2 regions of the Exiguobacterium sp. TDN 0502 genome follow, and region 2 is predicted to be linked to the other one. Evidence: a T-box and tRNA genes for the amino acid it is inferred to sense, from the RefSeq annotation. Region 2 holds a T-box; the other holds one or more tRNA genes.
What was found. The T-box of region 2 lies ahead of ACRPK8_RS00505 (valine--tRNA ligase). A T-box ahead of a tRNA ligase gene usually reads a tRNA of that ligase, here a tRNA-Val.

Region 1: it encodes a tRNA-Val, which carries the amino acid that the T-box ahead of ACRPK8_RS00505 (valine--tRNA ligase) is inferred to sense. The anticodon was not compared.

What each region holds. Positions count from the first base shown of each region.
Region 1 is NZ_JBOZGJ010000006.1:141,758-149,788, forward strand. Features, by position in the region: gene ACRPK8_RS08695 (efflux RND transporter permease subunit) at 1-512, shown strand, start outside; gene ACRPK8_RS08700 (hypothetical protein) at 811-1,287, opposite strand; gene ACRPK8_RS08705 (D-alanyl-D-alanine carboxypeptidase family protein) at 1,353-2,177, opposite strand; gene ACRPK8_RS08710 (methyltransferase family protein) at 2,389-2,934, shown strand; gene ACRPK8_RS08715 (phytoene desaturase family protein) at 2,952-4,439, shown strand; gene ACRPK8_RS08720 (histidine phosphatase family protein) at 4,507-5,073, opposite strand; tRNA gene ACRPK8_RS08725 (tRNA-Val) at 5,214-5,286, opposite strand; gene ACRPK8_RS08730 (nitroreductase family protein) at 5,425-6,051, opposite strand; gene yhfH (protein YhfH) at 6,240-6,386, shown strand; gene ACRPK8_RS08740 (polysaccharide deacetylase family protein) at 6,662-7,423, shown strand; gene ACRPK8_RS08745 (YkyA family protein) at 7,439-8,031, shown strand, end outside.
Region 2 is NZ_JBOZGJ010000001.1:100,321-108,351, forward strand. Features, by position in the region: gene ACRPK8_RS00505 (valine--tRNA ligase) at 5-2,641, opposite strand; T-box leader at 2,692-2,921, opposite strand; gene hemL (glutamate-1-semialdehyde 2,1-aminomutase) at 2,976-4,286, opposite strand; gene hemB (porphobilinogen synthase) at 4,283-5,272, opposite strand; gene ACRPK8_RS00520 (uroporphyrinogen-III synthase) at 5,269-5,979, opposite strand; gene hemC (hydroxymethylbilane synthase) at 5,939-6,865, opposite strand; gene hemA (glutamyl-tRNA reductase) at 6,949-8,031, opposite strand, start outside.

The DNA.
Region 1 (8,031 bases), on a different contig from region 2:
AGTCACTCGGCATCGCGATTGTCGTTGCGATCGGACTCGTTTATCTGACGATGCTGATCACGTTCGGAAAAGCACGCATTCCGTTCATCATCTTGTCCTCTCTGATCTTTGTTCCAATCGGTTCGCTTGTCACGCTCTTCTTGGCAAAAGAACCGCTATCGGTTAGTGTCATGATCGGTTTCCTGATGTTAATCGGAATCGTCACGACGAACGCCATCGTTCTCGTCGACCGGATTGGTCAAAACGTCGGACGTGGTATGCCAATTCGTGAATCATTGATTGAAGCGGGTAAAACACGATTACGCCCAATCCTGATGACGGCATTTGCAACGATCATGGCATTGGTACCACTCGCATTAACAACTTCTTCAGGAACATTGATCTCAAAAGGTCTTGCCTTGACGGTCATCGGGGGACTGACGACGTCTACCCTCTTGACGCTGATTATCGTTCCAGTCGTTTATGAACTGTTTTTCTTCAAAAAAGCAAAAAAAGAACGGACAATCCGTTAAGAGCAAATAAAAGGGGATGACTCAAAAGTCAGTTTCCACAAAGATGAGGGTGGCAGAATGATTTTCTGCCATCCTTATCTCATAACAAAAAGAATGACGCATTACACGCCACTCCTACAGGAAAAAGCGCATCTTTGCGCTGTCAGAGACAAACAAGACCCGGTTTCCCGCTCTATTCGAGCAGGAAACCGGGTCTTGTGTCTCGCCTGAGGAAAGGGCGTGAAAAAATACGTCATTTTTTGAGTGTGCCTATTTGTCTACAATCTAAGAGTCGATCCTTTTTGATCGGCTCTTTTGCTTAGGATTCCAGTTGTTCATCCGTTCGTTCCAATGTGCCATTATGCTCGGCTACCAATCCATCCAGTACGGAAGGTTCAAATTCTTCACCGATCGCGATGATACCTGTTTTACCTGGTGGTATCACACCAAGCGTCCGCTTGAATGTCTCCTGAATTTCTTGATGTTCCTTCACATCTTTTGATCCGCCAATCAGCATGCCGGTCATCGAACCGAGCAAGATGCCGAATGGTCCGCCAAGGATTCCTACAGCCATTCCAATCAACGAACCTTTCACGACACGATTGGATCCGTTTAAATCCGCTGCATCTTCAAACGAAAAAGCACCATTCTCGTTCCGCTTGATGACAGCAATCTGTTCAAAATCAACTTGCCCTCGGGCATGATACTTTTTTAATTCACTGAACACTTGATACGATGTCGCTTCTTCATTGAAAGTAAAGGTCATGATGTGATGTTTCGCATCTTTTTTCGCCATCCGTTCCACCTCTTTCACCTGAGACGACTATCCGACGGGTTCGACATCCTCTATTTACCATGTTTTTACGAAGACGAAACCTGTACCGGTTTCCACGGTGCCAGTTGGAAATACTCCTCCATCGTCAATCCGCTCAGTTTTAAGCGGGCAGCAAGTGTTGCCCCGACATAACGGTAGTGCCAGCTCTCATACGTATAACCTGTCCATGCTTCCTTCCCGGATGGATAACGAAGATGAAAACCATATCGGTGCGCATTGGCAAACAGCCACTTCGCTTCTTTCGTTTTGGTGAAACTGAACATCGCGTACTTGGAAGAATCCGCTCCGCCGATATCAAACGCAAGTCCAGTCTGGTGTTCGCTTTTTCCCGGCTCCGCACTATACGTGCTTGCTTTCTCATACCCATCCCGCGCGACATACTTATCGAACAATGCTTTTTGATAAGCATAAGAGCGGTATGTACTAAATGCCACAAGCGTGATCCCTTCCTTTTTCGCTGCCAGGCGCATCTTTTCAAAAGCGGCTCGCGCCTGCTGATTTTCACCTGGTGCATAAGTCGAACGTAGCGGCAAATTTTTGTTCGCGATCAGTGTCTTACCCATTCGTTTTCCACCGATTTGTGCATCCGTCAACAGATACTTCGTACTCGCATAACCAATTTTCGTTCCATATTGTACTTTTGACCACGTACCGACTTTCGACAGTTCCGTCACATAGATCCCCGTCGGAATGACCGCAATACTCGGTTGTTCAAGCGATGCTCCTTGTCGTAAATGAAGAGGTGTCTTAGCTTGACGATAAGAGGAGCCGGCTTCAACTGAAGGTATGTAAACCGACGTACACGCTGCTGTTAATGCCATCGTCGTGATGAGTGTCTTGATGTATTTCATGAATCTGTCTCCTTTATGCACAATCAGTTGCATCCATATTTTAGATTAGAATACCATTGTTTATTTCAAACAGGGTTCTTTCGGAATGCTTGTCATGAAAATGAAGTATTTCTGAAGTTTTCTAAATGTAGCTTAAGGACGAATTGCAATGGGTAAATAACGATGTATGCGGTTATGAAACATGATTCTACTGTAGAAAGGAGTAGCGTACGTGTCACTTTGGGAATGGATATTCAGTATCGGCAGTATCTGCTGGATCGGTGAGATGATTCGCTTTCGCAACCGTTCCGAGTCGAAGGCAGGAACAGCTGAGCAAATCAGCTTTTATCTGATTTTCTCCGTCCTGAGCGGAACGATCATCTGCGCTTTCCTGTTTGCAGAGGAAACCGTTTCTCAAGCAATGCGCATCATTTCATGCTTTCTGTTGTGGAGTGGAGTCGCCTTACGCCTATGGGGTATTCTTCACTTGAAACAACAATTCACACGTCACGTCGTCGTCGCATCGGGGGACGAGCTTGTCAGTAGTGGTCCCTACCGCTTTTTGCGTCACCCGCTCTATACCGGTCTTCTTTTTATTACGATCAGCTTTCCGCTGTTCACCGGTCAACTTGTCCTGCTTGTGTTTTCCGGACTACTCATGATTGGTTTTCTGCTTTACCGAATCCGGATCGAAGAAGCGATGTTAACGAAAGGCTTCGGCCCTGCCTACACGCAATGGGCTGCGAAACGAAAACGACTGATTCCATTCATCTACTAAAAGGAGAAGTGATTCATTTGAAGAAACGCGCAATCGTCATTGGAGCCGGTCTTGCCGGAATGTCTGCCGCCATTCGTTTAGCCGGAGATGGCTACGCGGTTACCATGCTTGAAAAGAATGCGAACGTTGGTGGAAAACTGAATCAACGTAGCGGAAAAGGCTTTACTTTCGATACTGGTCCATCCATCTTAACGATGCCTTGGGTACTCGAACAACTCTTCTCAAGCGTCCACCGCAATCTAGATGATTACTTAGAAATTGAACGGATCGAGCCGCAATGGCGCACATTTTTTGAGGACGGAACAAAAATTGATGTCAAAGGGGATTTGCCGGGAATGCTCGAGGAAGTCGAGCAGGTTTCGTCACGCGCAGATTTCGTTGAATTGTTCCGGTATTCGAAGCAAATGTACGACTTATGCCTCGACAGTTTTTATAAATACAGTCTTGAAGATTTAAAAGACTTAAAGAAATACCATACGATGTCGGACTTGCTCAAGATGGATCCGATGAATACCGTCGCGACCGGTACAAAAAAGCATCTGAACGATCCGTATCTGGAACAACTGTTCAATTACATGGTCATGTATGTCGGTTCCAATCCGTATCAGGCACCTGCCGTCTTCAACCAAATGATTTATGTCCAAATGGGACTCGGTATCTATTATGTCAAAGGCGGCATGTATCAGATCGCCCGTGCCATGAAACGTTTACTGGACGAACTCCGTGTGACGATTCATTTGAACTCACCGGTGGAACAAATCGTTCTCGAAAATAAAAAGGCGGTCGGTGTCATCTCAAACGGCACATTCCATGCAGCAGATATCGTCGTCTCAAACCTCGAGGTCATTCCGACGTACGAACGGATCGTACCTGAGAAAAAAGCGCGGAAGCAAGCAAAAAAATTACAGGCGTCGTTCGCCCCATCTGTCTCAGGACTTGTTTTGTTGCTTGGTGTGAACCGAGAATATTCCGGACTTGCACATCATAATTTCTTCTTCTCTGAAAATCCGGAGCAAGAATTCGCTCAGATGTTCAAAGACAGAACACCTCCTGAGGATCCGACGATTTACGTCGGTGTTTCCTCCAAATCCGATCCTTCGCAGGCGCCTGAAGGAAAAGATAATTTATTTGTCTTAACACACGTCCCTCCACTGACCCTCCAAAAGGGAGAAGTCGACTGGGATGCTTATCGAGATGTCGTCCTAGATAAACTGGAACGGATGGGGCTTCATGGTCTGCGGGAATCCATCGAGTTCGAATATCGGTTTACACCGGAAGATTTGAAGGAATTATACGGTCCAAACGGTGGATCGATTTATGGAGTGGCGGCAGACCGGAAGAAAAATGGCGGATTTAAGATTCCGTCCAAAAGTGATCTGTACGAAGGACTTTATTTCGTCGGGGGGTCCACACACCCAGGCGGTGGTGTGCCGATGGTGACTTTGTCTGGTCAACTGACGGCTGATTTGATTCGTAAACATGAAGGTGCAGTTACAACGCCTTAACGCCACAATCGGCACAACAACCGAAAAAAAACGGCCAAACGGAGACGCACATCCGTTTGGGCGTTTTTCATTGACTGGTCGTATTCAAGGGTATGACCTGAATGTCCACTTCGCCTGTTTCATCTATAGTCAGCCGATATACTGCCGGCATCGGTAAAGTCTTCCAAAAGGAATAGTCGAACGAAGCATCAAATGCCTGCAAAAGCAGTACCATGATATTTCCATGTGTTCCAAGAACGAGTGTTTCCTCAGGATGTTGCACGAGCAATCGGTCGATGCACTGCCGAATCCGGTCCGTCGCCTCTTCATTTGTTTCTCCCCCGTACGGATTTTGATCCGGATGTTGCCAGACAAAGGTGACAGCTTCTTGAAAATCAGTCAGTGCTCCGGGTGCAAGCAGCCGCTCCCGTAATGCTTCCACCTCGACGATGTCCTGTCGACGTTCTATTGCGAGCGGGGAGATCGTTTCCACAGCTCGTCGATACGGACTGCTGTAAAACCGGTCAACCTGAATCCCCTGAAATACCTTACATAAGTGATGGGCATCCTGTACCCCTTTCTCTGATAACGGACGCATTCGTTCATCCGGTGAATAAGTAGAGTGAGCATGGCGTACGAAATATAGAATGGTCATTTTATATATCTCCTTTTTTGTACATCATCCCTCGAACTCTGGTGGATCACTGCTTTAAAAACCGGTCGAGGAGTACTATGATTCAAAAAATAAAAAAAGCGCCCGCTTCTCCTGTTACAGAAGAAGCGGACGCTTCGGTATGATTCTGACTGGGCTCGAACCAGCGACCTCTACCCTGTCAAGGTAGCGCTCTCCCAGCTGAGCTACAGAATCATGTTTGCAGTACGTTATGTACTTGCTAGGACATGTATTAATATATCAAGAAACTAAAAGGCTGACAAGTCTTTTTTCAAAAAAAATTAAAAAAGTTGAAATGGAGGAATTGATCCCCGATTCCTCCATTTCAACGTCTTACAGGAACGTTGATACCTGATCAACCGGTAAACGCAACGCCGGACGTTTTTTTGCATCTTCGACCGCTTTTCCGACAGCAATCAGCATGACCGGTACATAACGGGCTTCCGGAATGAATGTCTTCGCAAACTGTTGATGATCAAAACCACCCATGGCAAGCGTTGATAATCCGCGCGCTTCTGCCGCAAGCATCAATTGCATCGCCGCAAGACTCGCATTCGACATCGCTGCATCACGTCCGTACGCTTCGCTTTGGTAAGCACCTTCCACTTGTGCCTTGATTGAATCGAACAAGTCCTCCGTCATACCGCCCGCTTCCACTGCTGGTCCATAGACCGGATTATAGTTTCGATTCGCTTGCACGTCTCCTAAAATCGCGATGACTGCTGAGGCAGACGTGATGGCTGGCTGATTGTAAGCGATCGGTGCCAGCTGTTGTTTCGCCTCTTCTGAATGGAAAACAGTAAAATGCCAGTGTTGCAGATTCCAAGCACTCGGTGCCGCTGTCGTCCATTCCAGTAGTTCTTCCACTTCCTGTTTTGAAAGTTTGAATGTTTCGTCGTAATGACGAACAGAGCGTCTTTCTGTCAATACACGCATTGTATCCAGTGTTGCTTGTGTCATGAATGAATCCCCCTTATGATTATCAGATTACTTAGGTATCGTAGCATGTCTCTTTTTTATTGTCCTGCATCAGTACTCGGCATTTTTTTACCTGTTATAAAACAAAGATTGACTTTATCCCTCTGTACTAATACAATAAAAACAAGAAAACAGACACTCGTGTTTCATTTCAAAGGAGGAATACACGTATGGAGCAACCTCTTTACCAAGAAGCATCTGCTGAGTTTTACCGTGAGCTACCCGTAAAAACATGCGCTCACTGTGGAAAAGAGATGGATGAGCAATGTGAATCCTATCAAACGGAATGTGATGAATGTGCTGTAACCGAACACTAAGAAATCCCGAAACAATCACTCCTATAGTGGTTGTTTTTTTATTTTGACAATATACTTTCTAACGAAAAGACGGTTTTTTCGAAAAATCGTTAACTCGTCATCTTTTTGTCATCTGTTTGTTACAAATGAAACAGACAAAATGTTACATTATTTGTATATGATCTTTTGGACAAAAGGAGCGACAGACAACGATGGATCCATTCACTTCAAGCTACGACAGCGGACTTGGGCCAAGACCGCGGACAAAAAGAAAAAAAGTTCTCCCCCGATTTTTGTTGCTTCTGACCATCCTTTTACTCGGAGTCGGAGGGTATGTTGCATACCGGTATATGTTCACCCCTGCCCCAAAAGCAGTTACTGCCAGTAAACCGATAACAGAAGTTCCCGTTGCCGATATGGAAAAAGCACGCATCGAAAAATGGAACGGCGTGACGAAAAAAGTTGCCTATTTAACATTTGAAGACGGACCAACCGCTTTGACGCCGGATCTGCTCCGGACATTAAACGAACTCGATACCCGTGCTACCTTCTTTTATCTTGGACCACAGGTAAAATCTTTCCCAAAAGAGGTGCAGGCAGCCGCTAAAGCCGGTCACTATATCGGACTTCACGGCGAAACACACGATTACGCTACGCTATATGAAAAAGGGAAGTACGTATCCGAGATGCAGAGTGTTCAAAAGAAAATTTACGAATTGACGAAGCAGACGCCTCATTTGACAAGACCCCCTTACGGATCCAAACCCGGGATTACGAAAAAAATGGCTGCCGCGATACATTCTGCCGACTTCCGTGTCTGGGACTGGACGATCGATTCAATGGACTGGTACTACAAAGATAGTGCGAAGGAAGTCGTACAGACAGTGATCCGCCGGGCAGAACGACCATTTGAAATCATCCTGTTACACGAACAGCCGCAAGCCATCAAAGCACTTCCGGCTATCGTTGAAGGACTTCAGAAAAAAGGCTATCAATTTGCGATCTATGATGAGGATTTCCATATCCCTTATAATTTCGCGCAACATTCAGATCTATAAGGAGTTAACGTCCAGATGAAAAAATCACTCTTAGCGATGCTGTTCATGACTAGCTTCGGACTCGCTGCTTGTTCCAATGATTCTCCCGCCTCCCTTCAGCAAAAACTGGAGCAGCAAGTCAAAGGAGAAGAAAAAGCATACACGCTTGCCGATCAACGTGCGCGAAAGGACGAAATTTCAGTCAATACGTATCAAGCTGTCCTCGATGCGGGAGCTGAAGAAATCAAACGCGCCCGTAACGAACGCGAGGAGCTGGAAGCCTTAAACGTCGAGCGGCTTTCGTTATTGAAACAGGAAGAAACGCTTCGTAAAAAAACGTATGCCGAACTCGACCTGGATGACATCAAGGATGCCGTGAACCAGCTTGACGGAAAGGCAAAACTGGAAGGAACGACCTTGCTGACGCTCATCAAACAGCGCGAGCAGACGTTTGATACATTCGTAAAAACGTACCGGCAATCGATTGCTGCTGAAAAGAAAGTGCTTTCACGCTTGACGGAAAAACCGGATTTCGTTAAGATTGATGAGTCGACAGCTGATTTAAATCGTTTATCACGGAAGGCTACCGCCTCGTTGAAGAAGTGGAATCGGTTGACCGTTCAATACAA
Region 2 (8,031 bases):
GTTATTAGTGTGAGAGTTCGTTGATGCGTGCTTCGACAGCTTGACGTTTTTCCGTGTAGTCAAGTGCCTTCGCTTTTTCTTCATCAATGACGTGTGCCGGTGCTTTACCGACGAAGCCAGGGTTGTTGAGTTTTTTCTCGACCCGTTCGACTTCTTTCGTATATTTGACGAGTTCCTTGTTCAAGCGGGCGATTTCTTCCTCGATGTTGATCAAGTCAGCGAGTGGGATGAACAATTCTGCTCCCGTCACGATCGCACTCATCGCTTTTTCTGGCGCTGGCATCTGCTCTTCGATTCGGAGTTCAGACGCGTTCGTGAACTTTTGCAAGTACGAGCTGTTTGACGACAAGTCGTCTTGAACACGTGCGTCATTCGTCGAGATGAACAGTTGGATCTGTTTCGACATCGGTGCGTTCACTTCAGCGCGGATGTTACGAACCGAACGGATGACGTTCTGAACCGCTTCGAATGCTGGAACAGCTTCCGGGAAGTCGAGTGACGTCTCGCGTGTTGGCCATGCAGCACGTGTGATCGTTTCGCCTTCATGCGGTAAGTGTTGCCAGATTTCTTCCGTGATGAACGGCATGAATGGGTGCATCAGACGCATGATCCGGTCGAGCGTATAGGCAAGAACCGAACGCGTTGTCTGTTTCGCTGCTTCGTCTTCCCCGTTGAGCGGTAATTTCGCCATCTCGATGTACCAGTTACAGAAGTCTTCCCAGATGAAGTGATAAAGAATTCGTCCTGCTTCACCAAACTCATATTTATCCGATAGACGTGTTACGTCGTCAATCGTCGTCTGTAAGCGTGTCAGGATCCATTTATCTGCGAGTGACTTCTCGCCTGTCAAATCAATCTGATCAAACGATAGACCATCCATGTTCATCAAGGCAAAACGGCTTGCGTTCCAGAGTTTGTTCGAGAAGTTCCATGTTGCTTCGATCTTTTCCCAGTAGAAGCGGAGGTCGTTCCCTGGCGTTGATCCTGTTGTTAAGAACCAACGAAGAGAATCGGCACCGTACTTCTCGATGACATCCATCGGATCGATTCCGTTCCCGAGGGATTTCGACATCTTCCGTCCTTCCGAATCACGAATCAATCCGTGGATCAGGACGTCTTTAAATGGACGTTGTCCTGTGAATTCGTACGATTGGAAGATCATCCGTGAAACCCAGAAAGCGATGATGTCATAGCCCGTCACGAGTGTTGATGTCGGGAAGTATTTTTGATAATCAGCAGCGTCCGTGTTCGGCCACCCCATCGTTGAGAACGGCCAGAGCGCTGACGAGAACCACGTGTCGAGAACATCGTTGTCTTGCTCCCAGTTCTCGATATCGGCTGGTGCTTCCTTGCCAACGTAAACTTCACCTGTTTCTTTATGATACCAAGCCGGAATCCGGTGTCCCCACCACAATTGACGGCTGACACACCAGTCACGGATGTTTTCCATCCAGCGTACGTATGTGTTTTCAAAGCGTTGTGGAACGAAGTTGACCTTGTCTGGTCCTTGTTGCTCCTCGAGTGCTTTTTGCGCAAGTGGCTCCATTTTAACGAACCATTGGAGTGAGAGATACGGCTCGACGATTGCATCTGAACGTTCTGAGTGACCGACAGAGTGCAGGTGTGGTTCGATTTTGATCAAAACGCCTGCTGCTTTTAAATCTTCAACGATTTGTTTCCGGCATTCGAAACGATCCATGCCTTCGTATTTCCCTGCGTTCTCGTTCATCGTTCCATCTTCGTTCATGACGAGGACACGTGGTAACTCGTGACGGTTACCGACCTCGAAGTCGTTCGGGTCGTGGGCTGGTGTGATCTTAACGACACCTGTACCAAACTCCATATCGACATAGTCATCGGCAACGATCGGAATCTCGCGACCGACGATTGGTAACGTAATCGTTTTTCCGACGAGGTGAGCATAACGCTCATCCTTCGGGTTCACGGCGATCGCTGTATCACCGAGCATCGTCTCAGGACGTGTCGTCGCCAGTTCCACGTGACCTGAACCATCCGTCAGTGGATAGCTGAAGTGATAGAACGCACCTTCGATATCTTTGTAGATGACTTCGATATCTGAGATCGCTGTTTTTGTTGCCGGGTCCCAGTTAACGATATATTCACCGCGGTAGATCAAGCCTTTTTCGTAAAGTTTCACGAAGACTTCTTGAACCGCTTCTGACAATCCTTCGTCGAGCGTGAAGCGCTCGCGTGAATAGTCGAGTCCGAGTCCGAGTTTTGCCCATTGTGCACGGATCGTTGACGCATACTCTTCTTTCCATGCCCATGATTGCTCGAGGAATTTCTCGCGCCCCATTTCAAGACGTGATTGTCCTTCTGCCCGCAGTTTTTGTTCGACTTTTGCTTGTGTTGCGATACCGGCATGGTCCATTCCCGGTAAGTAAAGGACGTCAAACCCTTGCATCCGCTTCATCCGTGTCAGCATGTCTTGTAACGTCGTGTCCCACGCGTGACCAAGGTGCAATTTACCTGTGACGTTCGGTGGTGGAATGACGATCGTGTACGGCTCTTTTTCTGGATCCTGATCGGCTTTGAAATAGTCACCTTTCACCCAAAAGTCGTACCATTTTTCTTCCGTTGCCTGCGGATCATACTTCGTTGGCATTGATAATTCCTGCATCCTGATCGCTCCCTTTTTGTCCATAATAAAAACGGCTTCTCTCGTCCTATGCTAAGGACGAAAGAAAGCCGTTGCTTTTTTCCGCGGTACCACCTTAGTTCATCCAAAATCGGATGCCCTCGAGCCACGTAACGTGTGGAGGACGGATATCGCTCGTAAGACTCACGATACCAGCTCGTGGGGTGACCTTCCTCCTGTTCGCCCGTCACATCTTTCAGCCAAGGATGTGTTCTCTACACCGGTACGAATACAGGACTACTCTTCCCGTCATCGCTGTTGCCATTTTCTTCTTTACTCATTTTAGCCGAGAGTTCAAGTAATCGTCAAGAACTGCTTAACGACCAAATTCGACTTGAAGTTCCTTGAACGTCAATTCGACGGCTTCGATCGTCCGCTCGATGTCTTCATCCGTATGGGCGATCGACAGGAAGAGACCTTCGAATTGTGACGGTGGTAAGAAGACACCACGCGCCGCCATCTTTTGATAATACGAACGGAACATCTCAAGGTTCGACGTTTTCGCTTTTTCGAAGTTCGTGACACGTTCATCCGTGAAGAAGACACCAAACATCGCGCCTGCACGGTTCGTCGTCAGCGGAATGTTGTATTTCGCTGCAGCGTTCAGGTAGCCTTCCGACAAACGGCTCGCTTTCCGGTCGAACTCTTGATAGTGTTCTGGTTTCAATTGTGTCAATGTCGCTAGACCAGCTGCCATCGCGAGTGGATTTCCGGATAACGTACCCGCTTGATAGATTGGACCTTGTGGTGCGATCTGCTCCATGATGTCACGACGTCCACCGTAAGCACCGACCGGCATTCCGCCACCGATGACTTTACCGAGACACGTGATGTCCGGTGTGACACCGAAATGTCCTTGGGCACAGTGGAATCCGACACGGAAACCAGTCATGACTTCGTCAAAGATCAGCAATGCGCCGTTTTCTGACGTGATCTCCCGTAAGCCTTCAAGGAATCCTGGCTCTGGTGGGACGAAGCCCATGTTCCCAGCAGCCGGTTCGACGATGACACCAGCGATATCGTCGCCGTGTTTTTCGAACGCGATCCGGACAGCGTCCAAATCGTTATATGGAACCGTCAGCGTCATGCTCGCGATTTGCGCTGGAACGCCTGGTGAATCTGGTAATCCGAGTGTCGCGACACCTGAACCTGCTTTGATCAAGAGCGAGTCACCGTGACCATGGTAACAGCCTTCGAACTTGAGGATTTTCGTCCGACCTGTATAGCCGCGTGCGAGACGAAGCGCTGCCATCGTCGCTTCTGTTCCTGAGTTGACCATCCGGACGACTTCGACCGACGGCACCCGGCTGATGACGACTTCCGCCATCGCTGATTCGATTTCCGTTGGTGTCCCGTAGCTCCAGCCACGTGTCGCTTGTTCTTGGATCGCTGACGTGACGCTTGGATCGGCATGACCAAGAATCATTGGTCCCCATGACAAGACGTAATCGATATACTCTTTTCCGTCGATGTCATAGAGCTTCGATCCTTTTGCATGATCTGCGAAAATCGGTGTCATCCCGACCGATTTATAAGCACGGACCGGGCTATTGACACCACCCGGCATGAGCGGGAGTGCCCGCTCGAATGCTTCTTTTGATTTTGAATTCTGGTTAATTAAGCTCATTTCGACCCCTCCAGGTAACGACAAATGTCTTTTGCGAAATAGGTGATGATTAAATCAGCGCCTGCTCGTTTAAAGCCAAGCATCGTCTCAAGGACGATTCGTTCTTCGTCGATCCAGCCGTTCAAGGCAGCAGCTTTGACCATCGCATACTCACCCGATACGTTATACGCAACGATTGGTAAGTCAATCCGCTCGCGCACATCACGAATGATATCCATGAACGCAAGCGCAGGTTTGACGATCATGAAGTCAGCTCCTTGATCAACGTCCGCTGTTGCTTCGCGGAACGCTTCGCGACGGTTTGCTGGATCCATTTGATAACCTTTCCGGTCGCCTTCTCCCGGTGCCGAGTTCGCCGCATCACGGAATGGACCGTAATAAGCAGACGCATATTTAACACCATAGCTCATGACCGGAATATGGCTGAATCCGTTCTCGTCTAATCCTTGACGAATGGCTGCGACAAATCCGTCCATCATCGATGATGGGGCAATGACGTCAGCACCCGCCCGTGCTTGTGAGATCGCTGTTTTGACGTGAAGCGGTAATGACGCATCATTATCGACCGTACCGTCCGCGACGATACCGCAATGACCTGTCGACGTGTATTCACATAAGCATGTGTCGGCAATGACCGTTAGCTGCGGGGCAACCTTTTTGACGAGACGTGTCGCTTCTTGAACGATCCCGTGATCGTGAAACGCACCTGATCCTTGCTCGTCTTTTAAGTGGTCGTGCGGGACACCGAATAAGATGACAGATTCGATTCCGAGTGCGACGACTTCTTCAATCTCAGCCGTCAGATGATCGAGTGATAAGTTGAAAACGCCAGGCATCGAGCTGACTTCCCGTTTAATGTCTTCGCCTTCTGCGACGAAAATCGGATAAATCAAATCTGATTTATGCAATTGGTTCTCGCGAACGAGTGACCGGAGTGATGCGGTATGACGTAAACGACGGTGACGTGCGTATTCTAAAGTATTCATGCTGATTCCTCCTCAATGATACGATCAATCATGCCGTCCACCGTGAATTCACGGGCGACATGGATCGGTTGAAGTCCGGCTGCTTTTGCTGCTTGCTCCGTGATCGTTCCAATGACGATGAACGTCGTTTGCGGGGCTAGTGGAGCAATCGCTTCGACAGCGGAAGGACTCTGCAGTCCAATGTAGGTAGCAGTTTTGAAAAGTGCTTCCGGTGGCCGACGTGTGACGGTTTCATAGGTGATGATGTCTTCAATCGTGAATCGATTCAGTTTCCGTAACTGCTCGACTGGTGCTTGACGTGACCGGTTTCCCCGCGCAAACACGATGTGATTCCCGTCAGACAAGTATGGTCCAAGCTCTGCGACGAGCGCATCGCCTGTATAAGTCGAAGGTATGAAATCGGCTTGTCGTCCGTACTTTACAAGCACGTCCGCCGTCTTTCGTCCGACGACCGCGATACGCGTTTCTGCTAATTCAGGCAACGCGTCAGCAATCCGGTGGACACCATTCGGACTCGTCACGATGAGCCAATCGATTTCCTTTGGTAACGTAAACGAAACAGGCTGCGTTTCGATGACCGGATAGTGTACACTCTCGATCGCAACTGCACGTAGTCGAGCCACCTGCTCGTTCGTTGGTGGTCGGCTCCCTGTGAACAATACCTGCTTATAGGTCATCTGGAAGTGACGCGAGGATTTCACGGCCACCCGAAGCAAGCAGACGTTCGGCAATATCTTGACCGAGTTGCATCGGATCAAGACCTGATTCCCGCTCAATTAAGATTTGCTCTCCATCGACCGATCCAATGAATCCGACGAGTGTCGTTGACATGTCTTCGTTGATTGTTGCGAATCCACCGACCGGTACGTGACAGCTCCCTTCGATTGCGGCGAGGAAAGCCCGTTCTGCATAAGCGACCTTTTCCGTCATCTGATCATGGATCAGGTGCAACAGATCACGTACTTCCTGGTCATGTTCGCGACATTCAATCCCGAGGATTCCTTGACCGACGGCTGGAATCATCTCTTCTGTCGAAAGGTATTCCGAAACGACATCTTCCGACCACCCCATCCGTTTCAAACCGGCTGCTGCGAGCAGAATGCCGTCGAACGGACCATTCTTTAATTTATCGAGTCGTGTATCGATATTCCCGCGAATCGATTCGATTTTTAAATCAGGGCGGAGTTTTAGCAATTGCGACCCGCGACGTAAGCTACTCGTACCAACGACCGCACCTTCCGGCAAGGAAGCAAGGCCTTCTCCTGTTTTCGTGATCAAGGCATCACGGGCATCAACACGCGCCGGTGTTGCCCCGATGATAAGACCAGCTGGTAATTCAGACGGTAAGTCTTTCATACTATGGACGGCAAAATCGATTTCTTCATCCATCATCTGCTGTTCGATCTCTTTTACGAATAATCCTTTGCCACCGACCTTCGAGAGCGTCACATCCAAGATGCGATCCCCTTTTGTGATGATGTTCTTGATTTCGAACTCGTATGGTGCGCCGGCTTGTTTCAACTGATCGATGACCCATTTCGTCTGTGTCATCGCTAGCTTTGAGCTACGCGATCCAACAATGATTTTTCGCATGCTAAAATCCCCCTGTACAATGATAAAGGGGCGGCACAAGTCCGCCCCATGCATTTTCTATTGTAACACAAATCGTGCTTTGTTCACCGGTTCACAGCTTTTGCTGAAGGTGTCGTTTCTTCTGATGTCACGACTTCATCTTCGAGCCCTTCGAACAAGTCTTCGTTTAATGCAAACGTATCCATGAACTGTGCAATCCGCTCATCGGCATCTGGTTTTGCTGCCGCATCTTTGATGTAAGACAACGGTTCACGCAACAGTTGATTAATGATGGATTTCATGTGTTTCCCGATGACGGTTTTTTCCCGTTTCGACATCTCCGGTAATTTCCGTTCCAAGCTTTGCATCGTCTCTTGTTGAATTCGTAAGGCTTGGTCTCGGAGTTCCGTGATGATCGGTACGACTCCAAGTGTCGTCATCCAACCTTCGAACTCAGCGATTGCCGCTTCGATGCGTTGTTCGATCTTCGCTGCTTCCTTCATCCGTTCCGCCATGTTTTGCTGAACGATTGAAGTCAAATCATCGACATCATATAAATGAACGCCTGGCAAGTCACCGACGGTCGGTTCGATGTCACGTGGTACGGCGATGTCAATCAATAGGAAGGGACGATCATGACGGAACAGTTGTGCAGCCGCGATGTCTTCCCGTTTGATGATGGCACGTTTCGCACCCGTTGAAGAGATGACGATGTCTGCCCGAAGCAAACCGCACTGCATCTCGTTAATGGAATGCGCCGATCCTTCGAACCGATTCGCGACCTCTTCTGCTTTTGCTAACGTCCGGTTAAAGACCGTGATGTCACGTGCCCCTGCTTCATATAAATTGAGCGTCGTCAGTTCGCCGGTTTCTCCCGCACCGATGACGACGATTGATTTATCTTCAAGCGATCCGAGTAACTGTTCGGCAAGCGTGACGGCAGCAGCACTGACAGAAACGGCATTTTCACCGATTCCAGTTTCTGCGTGAGCCCGTTTGGCGAGCGTGACCGCTTCTTTAAAGAGTTTATTAAAGACCGTTCCTGTCGTTTCAAGCTTCTGCGCCATGAAGAAACTCGTCTTGACTTGACCGAGAATCTGCGTTTCGCCGACGATCATCGAATCAAGTCCACTTGTTACGCGGAACAGATGTTTCATCGCGTCGAATCCTTCATGAATGAAGAGATA